DNA from 2 places in the Candidatus Avoscillospira sp. LCP25S3_F1 genome. Region 2 is predicted to be linked to the other one. Evidence: predicted binding sites of a transcription regulator. Region 2 holds the regulator's gene; the other holds the start of a gene.
The links. The regulator Rex, encoded in region 2, represses fermentation and respiration genes when NADH is low (regulators of the CRP and FNR family bind a similar motif). The targets are predictions, from matches to a motif close to ATTGTTAANNNNTTAACAAT.

Region 1: a site for Rex is predicted at 4,139-4,158, ahead of gap (type I glyceraldehyde-3-phosphate dehydrogenase). Genes of this name have one in related genera too.

The regions. Positions count from the first base shown of each region.
Region 1 is NZ_JBQKJT010000012.1:113,219-125,134, forward strand. It holds gene xdhA (xanthine dehydrogenase subunit XdhA) at 1-63, opposite strand, end outside; gene ACTQ33_RS12055 (nucleotidyltransferase family protein) at 318-902, shown strand; gene xdh (selenium-dependent xanthine dehydrogenase) at 1,448-4,000, opposite strand; gene gap (type I glyceraldehyde-3-phosphate dehydrogenase) at 4,356-5,372, shown strand; gene ACTQ33_RS12070 (aspartate carbamoyltransferase regulatory subunit) at 5,727-6,152, opposite strand; gene pyrB (aspartate carbamoyltransferase) at 6,149-7,066, opposite strand; gene pyrE (orotate phosphoribosyltransferase) at 7,079-7,717, opposite strand; gene pyrF (orotidine-5'-phosphate decarboxylase) at 7,742-8,443, opposite strand; gene ACTQ33_RS12090 (dihydroorotate dehydrogenase) at 8,440-9,354, opposite strand; gene ACTQ33_RS12095 (iron-sulfur cluster-binding protein) at 9,348-10,085, opposite strand; gene ACTQ33_RS12100 (dihydroorotase) at 10,078-11,358, opposite strand; gene ACTQ33_RS12105 (hypothetical protein) at 11,546-11,916, shown strand, end outside.
Region 2 is NZ_JBQKJT010000001.1:21,089-33,004, forward strand. It holds gene ACTQ33_RS00125 (HsdM family class I SAM-dependent methyltransferase) at 1-689, opposite strand, end outside; gene ACTQ33_RS00130 (Fic family protein) at 722-1,861, opposite strand; gene ACTQ33_RS00135 (ABC-2 transporter permease) at 2,131-2,649, shown strand; gene ACTQ33_RS00140 (hypothetical protein) at 2,741-2,842, shown strand; gene ACTQ33_RS00145 (helix-turn-helix transcriptional regulator) at 3,202-3,432, shown strand; gene ACTQ33_RS00150 (DUF2178 domain-containing protein) at 3,448-3,867, shown strand; gene ACTQ33_RS00155 (DUF6442 family protein) at 3,880-4,176, shown strand; gene ACTQ33_RS00160 (hypothetical protein) at 4,355-5,926, opposite strand; gene ACTQ33_RS00165 (ABC transporter ATP-binding protein) at 5,919-6,626, opposite strand; gene ACTQ33_RS00170 (SpaA isopeptide-forming pilin-related protein) at 6,868-8,580, opposite strand; gene ACTQ33_RS00175 (translation initiation factor 2) at 8,672-9,118, opposite strand; tRNA gene ACTQ33_RS00180 (tRNA-Leu) at 9,463-9,547, opposite strand; gene ACTQ33_RS00185 (redox-sensing transcriptional repressor Rex) at 9,782-10,426, opposite strand; gene sigE (RNA polymerase sporulation sigma factor SigE) at 10,559-11,266, opposite strand; gene ACTQ33_RS00195 (sigma-E processing peptidase SpoIIGA) at 11,263-11,916, opposite strand, start outside.

The sequences.
Region 1 (11,916 bases), on a different contig from region 2:
CTTGGCGCGGCCGGTGGCCTTGTCGTAGGCATCGACGCGGGTGACAGATTTGCCTACTACCATGGGTTAGCCCTCCTTATTGAATCATTGTAGAAAGGCAGCGCCGCACAATGGTGCCGACGGACCGGGGCGGTCCACTTGTCAAATTGTGCGGCGCTGCCTAAAAAGTGACGGGGTTTGACTTCTGTATTAGAAATTATATCATAGTTTTGAAAGAGAAAAAAGGCATAGGGTAATATTTTCAAAAGAATAATGGTCTGCTGCGGTTGCGGCAGCCGGTTTTTTTGGATATACTACGGAAAAAAGGAGGCGGTGTTGTGGAACACTTGCGTGTGGGCTGTCTGCTGATGGCGGCGGGCAGCGGCAGCCGGTTCGGCGGCCGCAAATTGCAGGCGGAGCTGGATGGAAAGACGCTGCTGGAGCGGGCATTGGAGACGATTCCCGACGGGGTTTTTGCAAAAATCGTGGTGGTGACTTCGCCGGAGCTGGCCGATCATATCGCAGGATATCCGGCGGAGGTCTGTGTCAACGACCGGCCGGAGGAGGGTTTGAGCCGCACGGTCCGTCTGGGGACGGAACGGCTGATGGATTGTGACGGCATTTTGTATCTGGTCAGTGACCAGCCCTTGCTGGTACCCAGTACGGTGGGCCGGGTTGTGTCGGCGTGGCGGCAGCAGCCGGATCGTATCGCCGCCGCCTGTCACGGCGGACGGCGGGGGAATCCGTGCTTGTTTCCTAAAAAACTGTATGGAGAATTGTGCAGCTTGACGGGAGATACCGGCGGCAGCGCCGTCATCAAGGCACACGCGGAGCTGCTGTTGCCGGTGGAAACCGACGAGCGGGAGTTGACGGACGTGGATACGCCGGAGACGCTGCGCGTCCTGCAACAGGAAAATAGTTAAAAGTTTTACTCGATTTTTTTCAAAAAATCGCGGTTTCCAAAGGCAGAGCCTTTGGTCGCGCCGCGCACGGCGCGAAATTCTCTGTCGTCCAAAGCGCCATCCGCAGATGGCGCAACTCCCACGGCGAAGCCGTAAGGCCACCGTCCCCACCCCAATACGGGTGGCGGACGGCGGCCTTTTCGTATCTCATCTGTCGGCGGCAAAACACGCTGATGCCACTATCAGTACAGGCAGCAGCAACGCCCCGGTGCGGTAATAAAAGATGTCCCCCGCCATCCACCCCACAGGGGCGGCGGCGGGGGACATGGCCGTTGGCCGGGAACTGCGCCATCTGCGGATGGCGCTTTGGGCCGCTTTGGAGAGTTCGCGCTGTGCGCGGCGCGGGCGTTTCGCTGGCTGCGGCCAGCGGGTATTTCGCCCGTTGCGACGGGCGGGAGTTTCGCCCCGTGCGCGGGGCGACCAGAGGCTCTGCCTCTGGACTCCGCGATTTTTTGAAAAAATCGAGTAAAACTTTTAAGATTTGGTGCTGTGCGGGTTGTTGGTGCTTACTTTTTCCGGGAATACGGTGTATTCTCCAAGGGCAGGGAGGTGCGGAACTGGCCGTCAAACCGGTAATAGGCGTCGGCGATGGCCGGGGCCGTGGGAATGGATGTGATCTCACCGATACCAATGGCGCCCTTGGCCAGCTTCAGACCGGCTTTTTCCACCAGAATGGCCTTGACCTGAGGAATCTTGTCGGCCTTGAACAGTCCCAGCGTACCGAATTTGGCCGTGGGACGGCAGTCCACCACCGGATACTGCTCCGTCAGGGCGAAGCCCAGGGACATGACCACGCCGCCCTCGATCTGGCCTTCGCAGGCCTTGGGGTTCACGGCCTTGCCCACATCGTGGGCGGCAATGATGGCGTCCACCTTGCCGTCCTCCTTCAGCAGACACACCTGTGTGGCGTAGCCGTAGGCCACATGGCTCACGGGATTGGGGACGTCCGCGCCCAGGGGGTCCGTCTTGGCCAGATACATACCGAAATACTCCTTGCCGTTGAGGGCTTCCAACGGCTGATCGCCCAACGCTTCTTTCAGCTGTGTGGCCGCCCGCAGGCAGGCTTCGCCGGTGATGAGGGTCTGGCGGGAGCCGGAGGTGGTACCGGAGTCGGGGGCGTTGAAGGTGCTGGCCCGCTCATAGACCACCTGATCCCGCCGCAGGCCCGTGGCGTCGCACACCATCTGGGTCAGCACCGTGCCCAGACCCTGGCCGATGCAGGACGCGCCGGCGTTGATGTGTACCTTGCCGTCGATGACGTTCAGCAGTACCCGGCCTGTGTCGGGAATGCCCACGCCCACGCCCGCGTTTTTCATGGCGCAGGCGATACCGGCGTAGGGGGTGCTTTCATAGTAGGGCTTCACGGCCAGCAGCGTCTCCACCAGACCCGTGGACTCGTCCACGATCTGGCCGTTGGGCAGCTCCTGCCCCGGCCGGATGGCGTTGCGGAACCGGATTTCCCAATGGCTGATGCCCACCAGATCGGCCATCTTGTTCAGCAGGCTTTCAATGGCAAAGCAGGACTGGGTGACGCCGAAGCCCCGGAACGCGCCGGCGGGCGGATTATTGGTGTAGTAGGCGTAGCCGTCGATCTGGAAGTTCTGATAGTTGTAGGGACCGGCGGCGTGAGTGCAGGCGCGCTCCAAAACGGGGCCGCCCAGGGAGGCATACGCGCCGGTATCGGCGATGATGTTGGCCGCCACACCCTGAATGATGCCGTTTTCGTCGCAGCCCAAGGCAAACTCCATTTCCATGGGGTGGCGCTTGGGGTGGATCAGCAGGCTTTCCGCCCGGGTCAGCTTTACCTTGACGGGCCGCTTGGTCAGATAGGCCACCAACGCCGCGTGGTGCTGGACCGTCACATCCTCCTTGCCGCCGAAGCCGCCGCCCACCAGGGCGTTCTGGACCTTCACCAGCTCGGCGGGCAGACCCAGCATCCGCATGGTCTCATGCTGGGTGTCGTAGACGCCCTGGTCCGTGGAAATGACCATGACGCCCTCGCCGTCGGGATAGGCCACGGCGCATTCCGGCTCCAGGAAAGCGTGCTCCGTAAAGGGTGTGGAGAACCGCTCGGTGAGCACATACTTGGACTTGGCAATGGCAAACGCCGCATTGCCCCGCTGGATGTGCTTATGGGCCAGCAGATTGCCCTCCCGGTGGACCAGGGGCGCGTCGGGCAGCATGGCCTCCTGGGGAGAGCGGACCATGGGCAATTCTTCGTATTCCACCTTGACCAGCTTTTTTGCCTCCTGGAGAATTTCCGGGGTCTCGGCGGCTACAATGCAGATGGCGTCGCCCAGATAGTGGGTGATATCGCCCACGGCAATCATGGTGTCCCAGTCGTGGACCAGGTGGCCCACCTTGTTCATGCCGGGGATGTCCTCGGCGGTGAACACGCCCACCACGCCGGGCAATGCCTTGGCTTCCGCAGTGTCAATGGAAAGCACTCTGGCTCTGGGGTAGGCGCTGCGGACGGCGCTGGCATAGATCATGCCGTCCAGATAGATGTCGTCGGGGTACTGGCCGGTACCCAGCACCTTTTCCGCCGCGTCCACCCGGTGGACATGGCTGCCCACGTTCCAATGGTCGGGGGCCTGGGGGACAGACCCGTTGCGCAGATACTCCGCTGCCAGCAGAATGGCCTGGATGATCTTCACATAGCCCGTGCAGCGGCAGATGTTGGTACGGATGGCAAAGGCGGCTTCTTCCTCCGTGGGGTTGGGGTTGGAATCCAGCAGGGCCTTGGCGCTCATGACCATGCCGGGAATACAGAAGCCGCACTGCACCGCGCCGGCCTCGGCAAAGGCGGCGGTGTAAACCTCTTTTTCAAAGGGGGAAAGGCCCTCGACGGTGAGGACCTGCTTGCCCTCCAGTTTGGCGGTGGTGGGGACGCAGGCCCGGGTGGGCTTGCCGTCCACCAGAACGGTGCAGGTGCCGCAGGCGCCCTCGCTGCATCCGTCCTTGACGGACGTCAGGCGCAGCTCGTCCCGCAGAAAGCGGATGAGCTTTTCGTTGCCGGAGGCGTGGACCTCCGTGCCGTTGACAAAAAATGTAGCCATATCAAACATCCTCCCAGGTACCCGGTGCGGGCGGTCTTATAGATCGTTGCGGATGCTAAAAAATTTTGTATTACCCTAAAAAATATTATAAACCTTTTTCGCAAAAAAGGCAAGGGGGACCGAGTTTTTTCCTCTGGAATTGTTAAAATAGTATGAATACTGCCAAACATATACAAATCGATACGGTGGGAATGATATTGTTTTATGGAAAATACCAGGTGGGCAACCGCTTTACAGCAAAATCAAAATGGATTATAATAATGGGGAACGAAAAGTCTAACTTTCCTGAACATTTGGTGTGCAGAAGTAGTCTTTTCTGATCCAAGTGTATGTATTGAATTGGAGGAAGTTACAAATGTCTGTTAAAGTTGCGATTAATGGTTTTGGCCGTATCGGTCGTCTGGCTTTCCGTCAGATGTTTGGCGCTGAGGGCTTTGAGGTTGTGGCCATCAACGACCTGACCAGCCCCGCCATGCTGGCTCACCTGCTGAAGTACGACTCCACCCAGGGCAACTACGCTGCTCAGGGCCATGTTGTTGAGGCCGGCGAGGACCACATTGTTGTGGACGGCAAGAAGATCACCATCTATGCCAAGGCCAACGCTGCCGAGCTGCCCTGGGGCGAGCTGGGTGTGGACGTTGTCCTGGAGTGCACCGGCTTCTATACTTCCAAGGCTAAGGCTCAGGCTCACATCGACGCCGGCGCCAAGAAGGTCGTTATCTCCGCTCCTGCCGGCAACGATCTGCCCACCATCGTTTATAACGTCAACCACAACACCCTGACCAAGGAAGACAACATCATCTCCGCCGCTTCCTGCACCACCAACTGCCTGGCTCCCATGGCTAAGGCTCTGAATGATCTGGCCTCCATCGAGTCCGGCATCATGTGCACCATCCATGCCTACACCGGCGATCAGATGATCCTGGACGGCCCCCAGAGAAAGGGCGACCTGCGTCGTTCCAGAGCTGGCGCTGTGAACATCGTTCCCAACTCCACCGGCGCTGCCAAGGCCATCGGCCTGGTTATCCCCGAGCTGAACGGCAAGCTGATCGGCGCTGCCCAGCGTGTTCCCACCCCCACCGGCTCCACCACCATCCTGAACGCTGTCTGCGCCAAGAGCGTCACCGTTGACGAGATCAACGCCGCCATGAAGGCTGCCGCCACCGAGTCCTTCGGCTACAACACCGACGAGATCGTTTCCTCCGATGTCATCGGCATGCGTTACGGCTCCCTGTTCGACGCCACCCAGACCATGGTCTGCAAGCTGCCCGACGGCAAGACTCAGGTGCAGGTTGTTTCCTGGTACGACAACGAGAACTCCTATGTTTCTCAGATGGTCCGCACCATCAAGCACTTCTCCACTCTGCTGTAATTTCCCCCAAGCACATAGAGAGCCGCTGCCTGTTGGGGCAGCGGCTTTTTTGCGTCCAGCGCGGCGTGAATGCCAACCGGAGCATACGAAAAGACTGCCGACAGACTGTAAGGTGTTCCGCCGCCGGGAAAAGTGACAGATGCGCCCCGGTGCGGGGCGGACCATGCTGCCGGTTGCCGCACAAAAAAGCCGCCGTCCACCACCCGCAATGGGGTGGGGACGGCGGTCTTACAGCTTCGTCGTGGGGATTTCGCCCGCTGCGGCGGGCGACCAGAGGCGATGCCTCTGGTCGCCTCGATTTTTTGAAAAAATCGAGCAAACCTTTCGTGTCTGGGTGGTATTACAGGGGAAATATTACCGCTTGAACTCCGTATCGCAGTAGGCGCAGCGGTAGGAACGATTCCCATCAGCCTTGTGGGTCAGCAGGAAGAGGGCCTCCAGATGGGGCTCCGTGGAGGTGATGCAGCGGGGATTCTTGCAGTGGATGACATTGACCAGCTTGGTGGGCAGCTCCAGGGGCTTCTTCTCCAGCAGCTTGCCGTCCTGAATGACGTTGACGGTGATGCCGGGGTCGATGTAGCCGAGAACCGTCAAATCCAGATCGATGAGGGAATCAATTTTAATGATATCCTTTTTGCCCATCTTGCTGCTCTTGACATTCTTGATGATGGCCACGGAGCAGTCCAGCTCATTGAGCTTCAGATACTTGTAGATCTCCATGCTGCGGCCGGCTTTGATGTGGTCGAGAACGTAGCCGTTGCGAATGCTGTCGATGTTCATGCGTGCACCTCCAGAAGTTTCATGATAAGAGCCATGCGGACAAATTTACCATTGGCGGCCTGACGGAAATAGCAGGCTCGGGGGTCCTTGTCCACATCCACGGTGATCTCATTGACGCGGGGCAGGGGATGGAGCACCCGCATTTCGGGCTTGGCAGCGGCCAGCTTTTCCGGGTCGAGGATGTAGGTGTCCCGTAGACGCAGGTAGTCGGCCTCGTTGAAGAACCGCTCCTTCTGGACGCGGGTCATGTAGAGAATGTCCAGCTGGGGCATGGCGTCCTCCATGCTCTCCACTTCCACATAGTCCTTGCCCTGGGCGTCCAGAACGTTCTCCTTCAGGTAGTCGGGAATCTTCAATTCCGGGGGAGAGATGAAAATGAACTTGATGTTCTCATACCGGCACAGGGCGGTGACCAGGGAGTGGACCGTGCGGCCGAATTTCAGGTCGCCGCAGAAGCCGATGGTCAGGTTGTCCAGATGGCCGAACTCCCGGTGGATGGTCAGCAGGTCCGTCAACGTCTGGGTGGGGTGGTTGTGGCCGCCGTCACCGGCGTTGATGACGGGGATGGAGGAAACCTGGGTGGCGGCGTAGGGCGCGCCCTCCTTGGGATGGCGCATGGCAATGATGTCGGCGTAGCCGCTGACCACCTGCACCGTGTCGCCTACGGTCTCGCCCTTGGAGGCGGAGCTGGTGGAGGCGTCGGAGAAGCCCAGGGTGCGGCCGCCCAAATCCAGCATGGCGGCCTCGAAGGACAGGCGGGTACGGGTGGAAGGCTCAAAGAACAACGTTGCCAGCTTCTTGCCGTGGCAGACCTCGGCATACTTGGCGGGGTTGGCAATGATGTCTTCAGCGGTGGCGATGAGCTCGTCGATCTCCTCCACACTCAGGTCGATGATGTCAATGAGATGTCTCATGAAATGGGTTCCTCACTTTCTCCAGCTGTCGTCGGACGGGTTGTTGCGGAAAGCCTTGAGCCGGGCAATATCCTCGGGCTTGATGTAACCTTCCTCGGCGGCCACTTCACAGACGGCGTCGAAGTTGGACAGGCTTACATTCTTGGCGTTGGCAGCGGCCAGCCGGTCCAGGCCCTTCTGCATACCGTAGGTGAAGATGCTGACGATGCCCAGCACATCGGCTCCGGCTTCCCGCAGGGCCTCCACCACTTCAATGCAGCTGCCGCCGGTGGAGATCAGGTCCTCCACAACGACAACTTTCTGGCCCTTTTCCAGTTTGCCCTCGATGCGGTTGCCGCGACCGTGGTCCTTGTTGCCGGAACGGACGTAGCCCATGGGCAGGTTCAGAATGTGGCCGCAGATGGCGGCGTGGGCGATACCGGCGGTGGAGGTGCCCATGAGCACTTCACAGTCGGGGTAGTGCCGGCGGATCAGCTCGCACAGGCCGTTCTCGATCTCCGTGCGGACCGCCGGGGCCGTCAGGGTCAGGCGGTTGTCGCAGTAGATGGGGCTCTTGATGCCGCTGGCCCAGGTGAACGGGTCGTCGGGCCGCAGGAACACGGCGTGAATGGACAGCAGCGCCTTGGCGATCTTCTTTTCCATAGTTTCCATATCTGAATCTCCTTTGAGATGGATTTACTGGCCTAAAAATTCCTTGCAGCAGCGCTCGTAGGCGGCCACCGGGTCGGCGGCCTGGGTGATGGGACGGCCCACCACGATAAAGTCGCTGCCGGACTGACCGGCCCGCTCGGGGGTCATGATGCGCTTTTGGTCGCCCACGTCGCCGTCGGCGAAGCGGATGCCGGGGGTCACGGTGAGGAAGCTCTCGCCGCAGGTGTCCTTGACCTTCCGGGCCTCCAGGGGGGAGCACACCACGCCGTCCAGACCGCTGTCGGCGGCGTTCTTGGCGTAGCGCATGACGGTTTCGTCCATGGGGACGTCAATAAGCAGTTCATTTTTTAACGTTTCCGCGTCGGTGGAGGTCAGCTGGGTCACGGCGATCAGCAGGGGACGGGTGCCGTCGGCTTTCGTCAGACCCTCCAGAGCGCCTTTCATCATGGTGGACGCACCGGCGGCATGGACGTTGACCATGTCCACGTCCAGATGGCTCAGCACGCTCATGGCCCGCTTGACGGTGTTGGGAATGTCGTGGAGCTTCAAATCCAGAAAGATTTTATGGCCCCGGGCCTTGATTTCCCGGATGATGGCGGGGCCTTCGGCGTAGAACAGCTCCATGCCGATTTTCACGAAGGGTTTCCGGCCCTGGAACTGGTCCAGAAAGGCCAGCGTCTCGTCTTTGGTGGGGAAATCCAGTGCAATGATGACGTCTTTGTTCATCGGTGTGCGCCTCCTGTCAAGTCACTCAATTTGGTCACGCCCAGGCTCTCGCAGAGCGCGGGCAGGTCTTCGATGATGTTTTTGCAGGCGTAGGGGTCCCGCAGGTTGGCTGCGCCCACCTGTACCGCCGTCGCGCCCGCCAGCATCAGCTCCACGGCGTCCCGGGCGGAACTGACGCCGCCCATGCCAATGATGGGGATGTTGACCGCCTCATACACCTGGTACACCATGCGCACGGCAATGGGCAGCAGGGCCGGACCGGACAGGCCGCCGGTGCCGTTGGCCAGGATGGGTTTTCTGGTCTTCAAATCCAGCCGCATGCCCAAAAGGGTGTTGATGAGGCTGACGCCGTCGGCGCCCTCGGCCTCACAGGCCCGGGCAATTTCGGCAATGTCGGTGACATTGGGGGTCAGCTTCATATAGATGGGCTTTTTCGTCACAGCCCGGACGGCTTTCGTCACCTGGGCCGCGCCATCGGCGGTGTTGCCGAAGTTCTGGCCGCCGCAGTGGAGGTTGGGGCAGGAGATATTGACCTCGATGATGCCCACCTGTTCACAATCGGAAATCTTCCGGACGTTTTCGGCGTACTCGTCCAGAGAAAAGCCGCCGATGTTGGCAACCAGCGGCTTGTGGAAAATCTTTGCCAGCTCCGCCAGTTCGTGGGCGATGACCGCATCGATGCCGGGGTTCTGGAGACCCACGGCGTTGAGCATACCGGAGGGCGTCTCCGCAATGCGGGGCGTGGGGTTGCCAAAGCGGGGCTCTGCCGTGGTGCCCTTAAAGGAAATGCTGCCCAGAATGTCGAGATCATAGAACTGGGCAAACTCCTGGCCGAATCCAAAGGTGCCACTGGCGGGGATGATGGGGTTGTCCAGTTTTACGCCGGACAGAGTCACGGAAAGGTCTACCATACGATCTCCTCCTTGCAGAGCACAGGGCCGTCCTTGCAGATGCGCTTGGTGCCGTACTTGGTCTTGCAGGTGCAGCCGACGCAGGCGCCGAAGCCGCAGCCCATGCGTTCTTCAAAACTGAACTGGCCGTCCACGATCTGGGGCATACCATCCACCGCTTTCAGCATGGGGATGGGGCCGCAGCACAGGGAGTAGTCACAGTCAGTCTGCTCGATGACCGCCGTCACAAAGCCCTTTGTTCCATAGCTGCCGTCCACAGTGGACACCAGCACGGGGCAGCCCAGGGCCTTGAATTCGTCCTCGTAAAACAATTCTTTCGTGCTCCCGAAGCCCAGGGCGATAGTAGGCGTCACGCCTTTGGCGAGAAACGCTTTCGCCAGGGCATAGAGGGGCGGCACACCCACGCCGCCGCCCACCAGGACGGGCTTATGGTTCAGAGCCTTGTCCACATCGTAGCCATTGCCCAGTCCCATGAGGACGGAAAATTCCGTGCCGATGGGGGAGCCGCAAAGGGTCTGGGTGCCGCTGCCCATGGCGCGGCAAATGAGCACCAGCTTGTCCGCGGCCCAGTCGCAGACGGAGATGGGACGGCGCAGGAAATGGCCCTGGACGGCGATGTTGACAAACTGGCCGGGCCGGGTGATGGCCGACGTGTCGCCGGAGAAGGTCAGCTCCCACACGTCGTGGGTCAGCTGCCGCTTGCCGCGCAGGGTCAGAGTGGCTTCATTCATGGGGCACCTCCCGTTTATAGACGATCTTGCCGCCGCAGATGGTCCAATCCACAGTGGCTTCGGCGGTCATGCCGGCAAAGGGCGTGGCCCGTCCCTTGGTCACAAAGGTTTCCGGGTCCACGGGGGCGGCGGGGGTGTCGAGGGAAAGCACCGTCAGGTCGGCGGGCTGGCCCTCGGCGATGACGCCGCCGGGGAATCCAAAAATCTGCCGGGGCCGCACAATCAGCCGGTCCAGAACCGTGTTGAGGGACACCTTGCCGGTCTTTACCAGGTAGGTGTAGACCATGGGGAACGCCGTCTCCAAACCGACCACGCCCATGGCGCTGTCCCGGAGACCCTTGGATTTTTCCTCGGCGCTGTGGGGTGCGTGGTCCGTGGCGATGCAGTCGATGGTGCCGTCCAGCAGACCGGCCACCAGGGCGTCCCGGTCGGCCCGGCTCCGCAGGGGCGGATTCATCTTAAACCGGGCGTCCTCCTGTAGGTCCTCGTCGCAGAGGATCAGATAATGGGGGCCGGTCTCACAGGTGACGGGCAAGCCCTTGGATTTGGCCCGGCGAATCAGCTCCACCGACTCCCGGGTGGAGATGTGGCACACATGGTAGGGGCAGCCGGTTTCCTCCACCAGCTTCAAATCCCGTTCCACCTGCCGCCATTCGCTTTCGGAGCAGATGCCGGGGTAACCGTGGGCTTTGGCCCATTGGCCGTCGTGGATGCAGCCGCCCCGGAGCAATTCGTTGACCTCACAGTGAGCCACAATGTGTTTGCCCAGCTTTTTGGCCTCCACCATGGCGGCCCGCATCATGGCATCGGACTGGACGCCCCGGCCATCGTCGGAAAAGCCTGCCACATGGGGGGCCATGTCGGAAAGGTCCGCCAGCGTCTGGCCCTGTTCGCCCTTGGTGATGGCGCCGTAGGGGTAGACGTGAACGACGGCGTCCCGCTCGATGATATCCAGCTGCTGCTGCAAGGTCTCGGCGCTGTCAGGCACCGGCTTGAGGTTGGGCATGGAGCAAACGGCGGTGTAACCGCCGGCGGCAGCGGCAGCGGTACCGCTGGCAATGGTCTCCTTATAAGAAAAGCCGGGCTCACGAAGATGAACATGGACATCTACGAAACCCGGAACCAATAACCGATCATGGAGTTCAATCACCGTATAGCCGGTGGCATCGACGGAAGGGGAAACGGAAACAATACGCCCATCAGCAATGGCAACGTCGCGTTTTTCCAATGTGCTGTTGTTCCATACCAGACCGCCGGTCAGCAGATACTGCATAGCATAACCTCCTGCTTCATTCTCAATTGTGTATTGTATCGCATCCAGCGGCGAAAGTCAACGACAATTCCCGCTGCTCCGGTGGAACGCAGATTGTAATATTAAATGCGAAAGAACAACCACTATGTCAAATGACTAGGGCTTGCTCAATCGCATTTATTTTTTTCTGCAAAGGAGGCGACATTTAATGGCTAATTCCCATCTCTCCACAAGATATCCTGGTGGATTCCGGCTGACGATGAAAACGGCCAAAGAACTGGCCCGGCAAGAGTTCGGGACAGCCGTTGGCCTGATGCGCGATCCCGGTACTAACCTGGATGGCTACTTCGTAATGAACTTTGGAAACCTTGCAATTACCATCCGGCCCGATATCAGAATGAGTGGGTGCATCGAAGTACGCGCAGGAATGAGTACTATGAACCATAACTGTGTCGGATATTTTGACCCTGCAACACTGGAGCCACGCTACGATGTTATGGAGCGGTATGAGCAAGAAGAAAATCAAGACCGGCTGGAGCAGCTGGTATTCGGAGCTGGGCCAGAGCAGTGTCACAAATT
Region 2 (11,916 bases):
CCTTGCGGAAATACTGTTTCTCCGTTTGAATCTTTTCGTTCTTCCAGGTACTTAATAAAAATCGACCGACTGAGCAAAGAGTGAACTATGCTCGTGATCGTTTCCTTACTCTTATCACATCTTTTGCTGATTTGATTAATCAGCGTTCTTCGCATTGTCCTCAAATTTGACATTAATGTGGCATCCACCCGGCTTTGGATGTCAAATCTAATCGTACTTTGCCGCCAATATTCGCCGCTTTCAAGCAATGAGCGATGATATTTTTGTAGTGCAAGCCGTTGTGAAGCCAATCCATTGGTCAAGCTTAATGTTTCAATTATTCCTGCGGTGGGGCTAAGGTTTCCGTTCTCAGTGGCTTGAGGGGTCGCGTAGTTATTATAAATTAAAATCTCATCCGGAGTTACTACAAATAGCAGCGGAGCCTCTCCGAGATTCCACGAAAGGCGATGCAACTCTGCAACTTGTTTTGCATCATATTTCTGGATAACGGAAAAATAGATAAGCGGAATTTTGGCAATCCCATTTGTATCACGAAGAAAATATACGGCGTCAATCCCTATCTTTTCATGAACTTGTGTATAGAATAGTCTTTGAAAGGGGCTCATGCTCTGCAAACTGTCTTCTGTAGCCAAACCGGTACTGCTATTTATATCAAGGCATTCAAATATGCCATTTAGCAACTCACTCATTTTTCTGCCCCCACATGTATTATTTTTCAAAACTAGTCACATATTGTTTGATTGATGCTTGGGAATGTATATATAAAATCAAGACAGGCGTACTTCCATACCCGATTTCTTGTGGCATCGCTTTCTTGCATAATTAGATTGTACTTTTGCAATGTAGCAAATGCTTTAGAAATAGAATTGTATGATAAGTTTAGATGCTTTGCCGCAATAGGAATACTTGTAACAGGGAAAGCCTTAAGGTACTCATACACGTTCCAAAAACTTCTTGTTTGTGGTACTTCAGCCCTTAACCTTTCCTCGTCCAGCTTAATTGTTTCTTCATATTTCTTGAGCAGTGCCACACTGGTTTGAGCAGCTTCATTGATAATCCGTATGAAATACTTAATGCAACGTATATAACCACCACTGTATTGTGTTGTGCTGAGTATATCAAAATACTCGTTTTTATTGAAGAACAGGTGTTCAGATAGACACAGTCCAGGCAACGCTTTGCTTGCGATTTTTTGCAGAACCATGAATATTAGGATACGTCCAACAACCCCATTATACTTCTCGAATGGGTGTATCATTTCAAACTGATAGTGTACCAACGCAGCTTGAATCAGGGGATCATCTTCACTGTCATAGAGATAAGCAGAAATGTCGGCCAATGACGGTAAAACAGCCTCTGGAGCCGTTGGGTTATAGATTTTTAAGTTTGATACTGCACGTTGCAAAAATGTTTGGGTGTCACGGATACCTATTTGTTGCTCTGGTTTATCACCATATAACGTGATGCCACATATTTTGCTGTAATCTTGAGCTACAAACTGCATACCAGCTGCTACTTTATAAGCTGACATCAAATTGTTTATAGGTTCTATATCACCCTTACCGGTGCCTCTTCTAACTAATATATCACTAAAATCTGGTGCATCATAATCTATCATTCTGGAATAGGTGCATTCCTTTAAGCGCATTAATTCACAAAACGAGTTTTTATTTGGCGCATACTGAAGCAAACCTTCTAATCGCCCAAGGTTGTGATGTGCCTCGACCAAAAGCGCGGCAAGTTCATCATCCAATTTAAAAAGTGTAGCACCTTTCAATGGACGAGGTGTGAAGGTATAGTATGTAAAATTAAATTCTTCATTTTTACGCTGTTCGGTGTAATCTCCTGTATATGGATGCATCTCTATTCCTCGGTGGCTATTTTGTTAATTTTAATTATAGCAGGCAATCATAAATAAAGGAAGCACTATTCCGCAATTAATTTCAATAAATTACGAAATAGTGCAACATAATAGCTGATTAAGCTTCCATGACTTAGGCACCCGTATGTCAAGCACACGACAAAAAAATATAATTCTGAAAAGCAGAAAACCCAAACTACCAATCTTAGTGCTGATAGTCTGGGTTTTCTGTTTTTGCTTTTTATTCTACGACTTTGCCCGTAGTATAGGTGGGATTAGCGATCCAAGTTTTTCTGTTTGTAGTCAATATCGGTACATCGCTTCGGGCAGATGAAATGGCTAAATGGAGCAAGTATGAAATCACACTGCCCGTCAGCCGAGGCAATCTTGTTTTGGCAAAGTATATTTCCGTTGTGATTTTGCTTGTGTTAGGTATGTTCATGGGAAGTGTAACTGTCGCACTCTTGCACATCAGCGGGTATACGATGACACTGCCAATTATGCTCCGTGGCTTTGAAGTTGGACTTACATTATCTTTCTTCTCGATTGCAGTGATGTACCCGCTCGTTCTGAAATTTGGGACAGAAAAGAATGAACTGATTCTGATCTTATCAACTTTCGGTGCAATCGGAATGCAGCTGCTGACCGCCGCGTGCTTAGCCAAATGGACAGACGGTATGAATATGCGGCATCCTCTTGTTGAAGCCGTTTCAACCGTTATTGCAATTATAATCTTCTTTGCATCCTATTTTGTTTCCGTAAAAATCCATAAGGCCAAAGAATTTTGAGTGTTCAGAAAACAATGATTATGGAAGAATGGATTTTGTGTCCCTTTTGCAGCTGTAAGCCAAGAGCAAAATCAGAGAAGATTTCGAACTTCTGAATTTTCTATTATTTTGGCCTGAGCGCAAGCACGAGTCACTAATCAATGTAAAATATACAGTGATCAAAGAGCCAGACGCACAGACGCAGAGCCGATAGCGCACAAGGTTTTCCTTGAAGCTATCGGTTCCTTTTTATCTAATACGCAATAATAGCGCCCCGCCCGACGGGGGAAAGAAAAAACCGTTGCCGAGCAGGTTGGTTTCGTGCGCTTACTCTACATATCCAGCGGCGGTTTTGAGAAAACGAGGCCACCGTCTTTCTTTGCCAGCATAGACTCGCACCACAGACAGGGAGCCGCCCTTGCCGGACAGCTCCTTTCGCATATAAAAACCGTGAGCATATTCCCAAATAGCGAAAAGTGAAGCTTACTTCACTAAACACTTGACAAATATAACGCATTGTAGTAACATGAAGTTAGCTTCACCGGAAGTTAACTTCATGTCAGGGATGGTACAATGAAAACTAAAGTTAAGGAATTGCGGACAGCAACCAAAATGACTCAGCAGCAGCTGGCTGACCTCGTCCATGTTTCTTCCCGTACCATTATTTCTATTGAGAAAGAACAGTACAGTCCGTCACTCATGCTGGCATATAGAATAGCGCAGGTGTTTGGTGTAACAGTGGAAGAATTATGTTGCCTGAAAGAGAACAAAGAATTGGAGGATAAGCAATATGGAGATTTATAGCAAGGAGGCATCAGTATGAAACACATAAAAAATAAACGAGCCTTTGCGACAGGTGTAATCACTGCTATTGCTGCACTCATCTGTGTTGGAATTATTATGACACAGGGCGCTCAGCCACGCTTTGTAATCTCACTTATTATCTTGATAGCATGGAGCATGGTAAGCTACTTCACAGCTTTTACGAAGAAAGGTGTAGCCGAGCAAGCATCTGAATATGCTGATGAGCGTGACCGTTATATCGCTCAGCACAGCAGTCACACGACATTGTTGATAAGCAACTATCTACTGTTTGGGGGATGCTTTTTAGGGCTCTTTCTTTACGGCGTATTCAAAAACACTGTGTTTCTCACGGTAGCGGTAACGCTCTGCAGTGTACTCATCGTGATGCTTATCGTTCTAATTTGTGCAAACATTTGGTTTGAAAAGCGTAGCTAAAGGAGAAAAATAATGAAAAAGTCGCAAAGGAAAGCACCAATTAAGGACGAACGAGACAAACAAATAGATCTACAAGCTAAGAACTCCGCACTGGAATATATGATTGGTGCTACGCAAGTACTAACGGTGATATGTTTAATTAAAGGTAATCCAGCGTGGAAGGGAAGCTTATCGTTACTGTTTTTTGGTGCAGCTTTTACATTGTTCTATAAATATCAGCAATACATAGAAAAGCCTTATCGTTTAGTTGGGATCATTTTTCTGGTTATAGGGATTGCGTTGCTAATTTGGTTTGGAATTACTGGTTAAATTATTAGCACATCGGTGGAGCAACTGAGCAGGGACCTGGAAGGGTCACCTGCTCTTTACTTTTTGCCGAAATCTCCCCTATCAATCCTAAGAGTCTAATTCAACCAACAATAGAGAAGAAAATTTATTTTATACAGAACAGGTCCCACAAACGGAACCTGTTCTGTACTTGGAATCCTTATGTCCGAAGCCGGAAAGTCTGAGGAGCGTATTTGTAGACCAAAATACTGGCAACTACGGAGTACAACACACAAAAGGCAATACACGCTACGCCGAACACCAAAATTGGAAAACGCAGGTTCATCATGGCGTAACACACCACATAAGTCAAGATCATGACGATGCGATAGGTGCCGCTTTTCATCTCTGTGCCCGCCGTGTAGGGCTGGAGCAGATAGTAGGCGGTCAGATAGTGGATGGAGAAAAACATGCTCATGAATAAAACAGAAACCACCAAAACCACATAGTTCAGAGGATTTTCCGTGCCGCCGGACACAAACAGAATCACTGATAGCCCGATGCCGATGACCAGAGCCGGTACGGCGTTGATTTTGATGATTTCCCGCAGTCGGATCTGAAACAGCTTCAGCACAAATTTAGGCTGTTTGTAGAAAGAGTAGGTCAGCAGACTGTGGTCGCAGTTCATGAACAGCGCGCTGGTAAAGCCGGTTCCGCGATTGATCAAATATAGAATGAAAGCAAAGTAAGGAAGCCAGGTCATAACCATCTCATTGATGTCTGTCTTCACCCCTGGCTCAAGGGCCATCAGAAGCAGAACGCCGCAGCAGAGGATGGCACAGATTACAGCGATTCGGAGTGTTGATCGCCATAGGATCTTGCGGTGGCGCTTGATAAACAGCTCATTGAGAAATTCAAATCCGTTTTTTTGGCTGGTGATGGTGAGATCAGCGGAGATGACCTTTTCATTGGCTGTCTTGACTGCCTTTTTCGCTGTATCAATTTGGGTAAACAGACCAGCCAGCAGTTCCTGATTGATTTCCCGGTAATAACGGAAAGTCACCACGCGCCGCAGCCCCAGCAATCCCGCCGGGATACAGAGGACCCACAAGACAGCGGATACCTTGAGCGGCAGAACGGCCCCCGCCAGCAAGGGGAGATAGGCCAGAGCCAGCAGGACGGCGGTCAGCAGCCAGGGCCATTTTTTTAATTTGCTGTCGTTGCGTACATGGCCGGTTTGCTCATAGTCCCACAGAGAATAGGAATCCACCGCCAGCTTGCTCCCCGCCACAGCAAACGGGATCAACAGGCACAGCCACAGGGGAACCCCCCGGCCAAGGCCAAACAGAAGCACCCAGGGCAGGAAACCAACAACTACCTTCAATAGGTAATAGCCGTAATTGACCAGCGTGTAGGAGCGGGCATTCATTCGAAGCAGGATCATGGCATAGTATTTGTCCCGTTTTGCATCGAACAAATTGGTGTTCATAAAGGAGCCTATCAGCGTCAGAAGCAATAGGATGTGCAGGAATGTCTCTTTGGACTGAAGATCTGGACGGATCAGCTCCAGGCCGCAGACCATAACAAAGAAGTAGAGAAACTTGAAAAGGAAAATCGTAATCAGTTCCCAGATCACTGTCAGAACATTGGCAAAAATCTTCAATCCCCGCACCTGATACAGTGTATTCGATAAAAGATGTTTCAGCAACGGAATCTGCTTTAGGGAATGCAGGATGGCATTCACCCGATAGGTATTCTTCAAAGAAAAGGACAGCCGTAATGTATTAAGCATAGGATTCCTCTTTCAGTGCCGCAATAATTTTTTCCTTGAATTCCTGATTGTCCAGATTGGACTTCTCTACAACCTCCAGAACCCCGTGACTAAGCAGCACAATCTCATCGCAGAGGTCCAAGGCCAGGTCCATGATGTGGGTAGAAAAAATGGTGATCTTGCCTTCTTTTTGGGAACGGAGCAGTTGCTTCATCTCCTCTGCCACCACCACATCCAGTGATGTGAGCGGCTCATCCAGCAGCAACACCCTGGGCTGGGCAATGATGTTGATGAGCATCTGCATTTTGTTTTTCATGCCGTGGGAGTAGTCCTTCAGCAGCTTGTCCCGATCCTCTGGGGCAATACTCATCATATCAAAGTAGTCGTCCATAGGCCGGATGTCCTGAATGGAAGATTTGTTGATGTCCAGAAAGAACTTCAAAAACTCCCGCCCAGTGAGAAATTCCGGTACTGTGGGGGTAGAAAGCACATAGCCGATGTCTTCGGCGGAAATCTCTCTGGGCGTACCGTTTTCTTCCAGGAAAAAGGTGCCGCTGTCGGCCCGGATATCTCGATTCAGACAGTTGAAGAGGGTGGTCTTGCCAGCACCGTTGCGGCCCAGCAGGCCGTAGATTTTACCCTCCTCGAAGATAAATGTAATTTCTCTCAAAACCTCTTTTTTCTCAAAATGTTTCGAAAGATGGTCAATGACAAATCTCATACAGATCTCCTTATGATTTTATGGAATGACTCTTATTGGATACGAAAGCCGCTGGAACATTTCTGGAACACAAATTCCATTTTCTCGTTCTGATTTGTAAATACCAATTGCTCGTAGTCAGCGTTTTCTACTTCATGGAATGAAACGATATGTTCATTTTGGCTGATCCAGAGTGTATGTACTTCCTGTGCTCTGGTTTTTGATTTCTCCATATACTGCTCCTTTTGGAATCCGCTATGCTTTACATGGATACGCTTGCGACCAACTGCTCCACTTCCAGAGAAATGCTGGTAGTGTCCGCTTCTGTCTGCTCCATTAAGGCCTGCAGATGATCCAATACACCGCAGATCTGACTTCTGGTCTGATGCACCTGTTCCTGGGACTGATGGATTTGATCCAGCACAGCCCAGTCGGCAAAAATTCCGTCGAAGAAGTAATCGGCCACCCGCAGAAAGCCATCAATGCTGACCTGAATATCTGCATCGATTGTCACATCGGCCAGCTCCGTTTTGAAGCGGCGCAGTTGAGTCTGCAAGGTCTCCACCGATGCCTGGGCCTCGTCCAGATGGCTGTGTTTCACCAGATCCGTGATGAGACCGCCGCCAACGAGATCCCAGGTTCCCCAGCCTTCCGCACTGTCCAGTTCCGATAGGATCTGATCCGCACAAGACAGCGCAGCGCTGCCGGCATCCAACGCCTCCTGCAATTCCTGTTTCTGGCTCATCAAGTAGCCTTCCCGCTCCTCCAACTGGAGGATCTTTTCGGCAGTGCTTCCACCGGCCACTTTCACTGCCGCAGTCTTTTCCCGAAGGATAGAGGCATAGGCGTATCCGTTCTGGTCGGTGGTGAACTGATCCACGGGATTCATATTGCCGTCGTAAAGGAGGAAGGTCACACCATAGATTCCCTTTCGGGTGGCGGCGTCGATTTTGTGTAACAGAATACCCGAAAACGCCTTGTTGGTTACGGTCTTGCGGGTGGTCTCCCCATCCTTTACGGTGAAGTAGATGGGTGTGGGGTCCAATTTGAAGGTATCCGGGCAATCGGTTTCCACTGCATAGTAGTTGTCAGCCTCCAGGGGCAGAAACACTTTTCCATCCTTCCCGGTGGTCACGGTATCCACCAGAGCGTCATCGCTGACGCGGCGGATTTCAAAGGTGACGCCGGAGATGGTTTCTGTTTTATCTGCCTCATTGACTTTGGTAAACTCCACACCGCCCACCGGCGCATTGTAGAAATAGAGCTGCTGGGTATCGTCCGGGTTTACCACCAGCGTCTGGCTCTGGGTGTTGGGGTCAATGGTGTATCCAGGGATGCTTTCCACTTCAGTTACTACCACTGTACCGGTGATGCCGGAGAGGATGATCTGCCCCTCCGCATTGGTCCAGTACAGCCCGTTGGAGGACAGCTTGCCGCCCTCGTCCGGCAGATAGGTGCCGTCCGCGTAGGTGATCTTGAACTGCACCCCCTTCAGCGGGGTCTTGTCCTTGCTGGACAGCTTGTGGATGATGAGGTTTCCCATAGGCTGGTTGCGGAACTCCACTGTGACGGTCTGGCCCTCCTTGACCTGGACGGTCTGGGGGGTGTCGTCCAGCAGGAAGCCGTCCTTAAAGGGGACCTTTTCCTCCTTTTCCTTGGTCTGCCGCGGAGTGCTCACCGGGGGAGAGTCACGGGCGCGGCCATGCCAGGTCAGCAGGTACTCCACGGCCTCCGGGAAACTTTTGTTATAGAACCGCTGGAGGAATGTGATGGCATCTCCGCCGATGCCCTCTGAGTAGCGGAACCAGGTACGTCTGTCCTTGATCCGGATGCTGTCCATCTCCTGCGTGGTGTAGTACCTGCCGATCCGCTTCACCTGGTAGCCCAGGGAGATCAGCAGATCTGGAAGGTCCGTGTCTCGGACAGTGGCCATTTCAGCCTCTGTAAAACGAGTTTTTTCTGACGTTTGTATCATGTTCACCCCCCTTCTAGGAAAAACAAAAAAGGGGCCGGAGGACGCATCTGTTTGAGATGTGTCCTCCGGCCCCTTGCTTTGACTCCTTGTGTTATTGTTCGATGTCCGCTGTGCCTCTCTCCGCCTCCGTGCTGGCCTCGCTGGCGTCTGGGGTGGTACCGGCGGCTCCGTTGTCCTCCGGGGCTTCCTCGGTGCTCTCAGGGCCCTCCTGTGGGGCCAGGCTGGCTTCGGCTTCCGCCAGCGCCTGCTCGATCAGGCCCAGGACGAAGTCCCGCTGGGTGAGCTTTACGCCGGTCCGAGCCGTTTCTCTGGCCAGGTGGGTCTTGATGCGCTGGAAGAGTTCCTCGGGAATCTGGAATGCCATCGTTCTGCTGCCTGTCATGTTGATTCCTCCATTCTCATCTTTCATCTTGTAGTATTCAGTGAGCAGTGCTGCGATGTACTGGCTGGTGGTCATCTCCAGGCGGTCTTTTTCTTCTGTTACCCGGTTGTGCAGGGCGATGTCGATTTGAGCGCATAGGTTTTTCTTGTCTGCCATGGTCTGCTCTCCTTTCCTCGTTTTGCAACGCAAGTATATCCAAAACCATGTCAGAAAGCTATTACCAAGACCACCAAGGAACTAAGGACAAAGCAAGCAATACCACCAACTGAAACAGCTATGTAATAAAAAGAGAGAAGCCCCCGTTGGCAGTTCGATTTGAACTACCAGCGGGGGCTTCTCTCGCTGTTTTCTCTTTGCTCAGAGGTTCGGATCACCCCACATCACGAAAATGGCCTTTTGCATCTCCATCTCGTCTGGTGCTCGATTTTGTCCTCTGAAACGGCTGAAACCCTTGCCGCAGCAAGGGTTTCAGGGGTTGCATCTTTTTCAGCAACCTTAGTTGGTGCCGGTGGCCGGACTCGAACCGGCACGGATTGCTCCGCCGCATTTTGAGTGCGGTGCGTCTGCCAATTCCGCCACACCGGCATTTATATTTTAATTCCCTGTGTCCCGCATATCTCTGATTTTGGAGGGATATGCGGGAGGGATATTAAAACCAAATGCTGTTATTCAGTTGAAAATATGCTGTAATACCAAGGGTCCTACAAAAACGCCTGTGAATGGACGAACAAGATTTTGAGTCCGCTACGTCTACCAATTCCATCACACCGGCATGTGCTATGGATTATACACGATCTTCGCGAAAAAATCAAGCACTTTTTATTTGCCTTGTTTGCCCATGTGTTCCTTCAGGTGTTTTGACAGCAGCGCCAGCGACGCCGCCATATTCTCATTCTGCACCAGAATGTCCGCCGGAACATCCAAATGGGTCGGGGCAAAATTCCAGATGGCCGCGATGCCCGCTTCAATGAGCCGGTCACAGACCTCCTGAGCCCGCTCCGCCGGTACCGTGATGACGCCGATCTTGATGTTCTGCTCCTGGCAGAACTGAGATAGCTGCTCCAACGACAGAATGGCCTTGCCGCTGCTCTCCTGCCCCACCAGAGCCGGATTCGTATCAAACGCCGCCACAATATTCAGACCGTATTCCGCAAACCCGCTGTAGCCCATCAGCGCCATACCCAGTTTGCCCGCGCCGATGATGACGGCATTATTGCTGTTGCCGTACCCCAGAAATTCCTCCAGATCCGCCATCAGGGACTCCCGCAGATATCCCACCTTGGGACGGCCGCCGCTGGATACCGTGGCCAGGTCCTTGCGCACCTGGACCTCTCCCATACTCAGCGCCGACGCCAGCGCTGTGGCCGAAATGTGGGTATGCCCACTGTCCGGCAGGGATTTCAGATAGGATAGATACACCGGCAGACGCTTCAGCATCGCCTTGGAAATCTCTTTGCGCGCCATGACAGACACACCCCTTGCACAAAACATAGTGGCGGTTTTCCCTTCCGCCACTTGTTTGTTATTATAACATCGACGCGCCTCTTTGGCAATCCCTATTTCCATCTTTCTTTATCGATACGTCCTTTTTCGATATCATACAGTGGTTTGCCGCAGAATGTCCCGCCTCAGCCGCACCATAATGCGCTTCTCCAGGCGGGAGATATAGGATTGGGAAATGCCCATGGAATCGGCCACCTCCTTTTGGGTCTGTTCCCGGCGGCCCCCCAGTCCAAACCGCATGGTGACAATGCGCTGGTCCCGCTCCGACAGCCGCTCCAACGCCTGGTGGAGCAGCTGCAAATCCACCCGCTCCTCCATGGGCCGCACCACCGTATCCCCGTCGGTTCCCAGCACGTCCGACAGAAGCAGCTCGTTGCCGTCCCAATCGGTATTGATGGGTTCATCCAGGGAGACCTCGGCTTTTTGGCCGGAGATTTTCCGAATGTGCATGAGAATTTCATTTTCGATGCACCGGGACGAATAGGTGGCCAGCTTGATATTCCGGTCCGGCCGGAACGTCCCCACAGCTTTGATCAAACCGATGGTGCCGATGGAGATCAAATCCTCGATGTTGACGCCGGTATTCTCAAACCGCCGGGCGATATACACCACCAGCCGCAGATTCCGCTCAATCAACGTGGATTTGGCCCCCTCGTCCCCTGCCGCCAGACGGCGCAGCAGCTCTTGCTCCTCCTCCCCCTTGGGCGGCGTGGGCAGGACGTCGCTGCCGCCGATGTACATGATCTTCCCCGGCTGGACTACCCCCAGCCGTACCAGCCAATTCCATACCATTGCTTTCATATGCTGCCTCCTATCAACGCTGTATATCCGCCGCCGTCGGAAACCGGCGTGGGAGAAAAGGCCACCACGCCGCCTCGGACGGTCCGTTTGCCTATGCGCAACGCGTCGCACCGCATGGCCAGCAGCATACCGCCGCTGACGCCTACGGCCCGAAAGGGAATCAATCGCCATTTCCCCGACGGCATGGCCGCCAGGAGCCGGGGCAGCAGCTCCGCCGGATTCCGCAGCGCCGCCGCGTCCACCAGCGCCGCCGCCTCCGGCGGCAGCAGGCCCCGGGCCGTCTGCCACTCGGCCACCACCACTTCCTCGTTGCTCACCGGGTCTCGCAGGGTGTTGCCCGTGTCCCGCAGGGCCGTCAGCTTGACCGCCTTGGAGCCGGCGCGCAATTCCAGTGGAAAGACCTCCCCGCCGGTATGGCGCACCAGTTGGGCGAAGACGGTCCGGCTGAGCACGTACACCGCCGCCGCCGTCAGCAGCAGCGCCTTCCCGCTGACGGGATAGTACGCCCCGCCGTCCACCAGCATCAGCCCCGTACCCATGATCTCCACCACCGCCAGGACCACCCCGGCCAACGCGGCGCTGAGGGCCAGAAAAACGCCGCCCAGCTTCACCGTCTGCCGCCGGAATCCAAAGGCACATACGGTCATGGC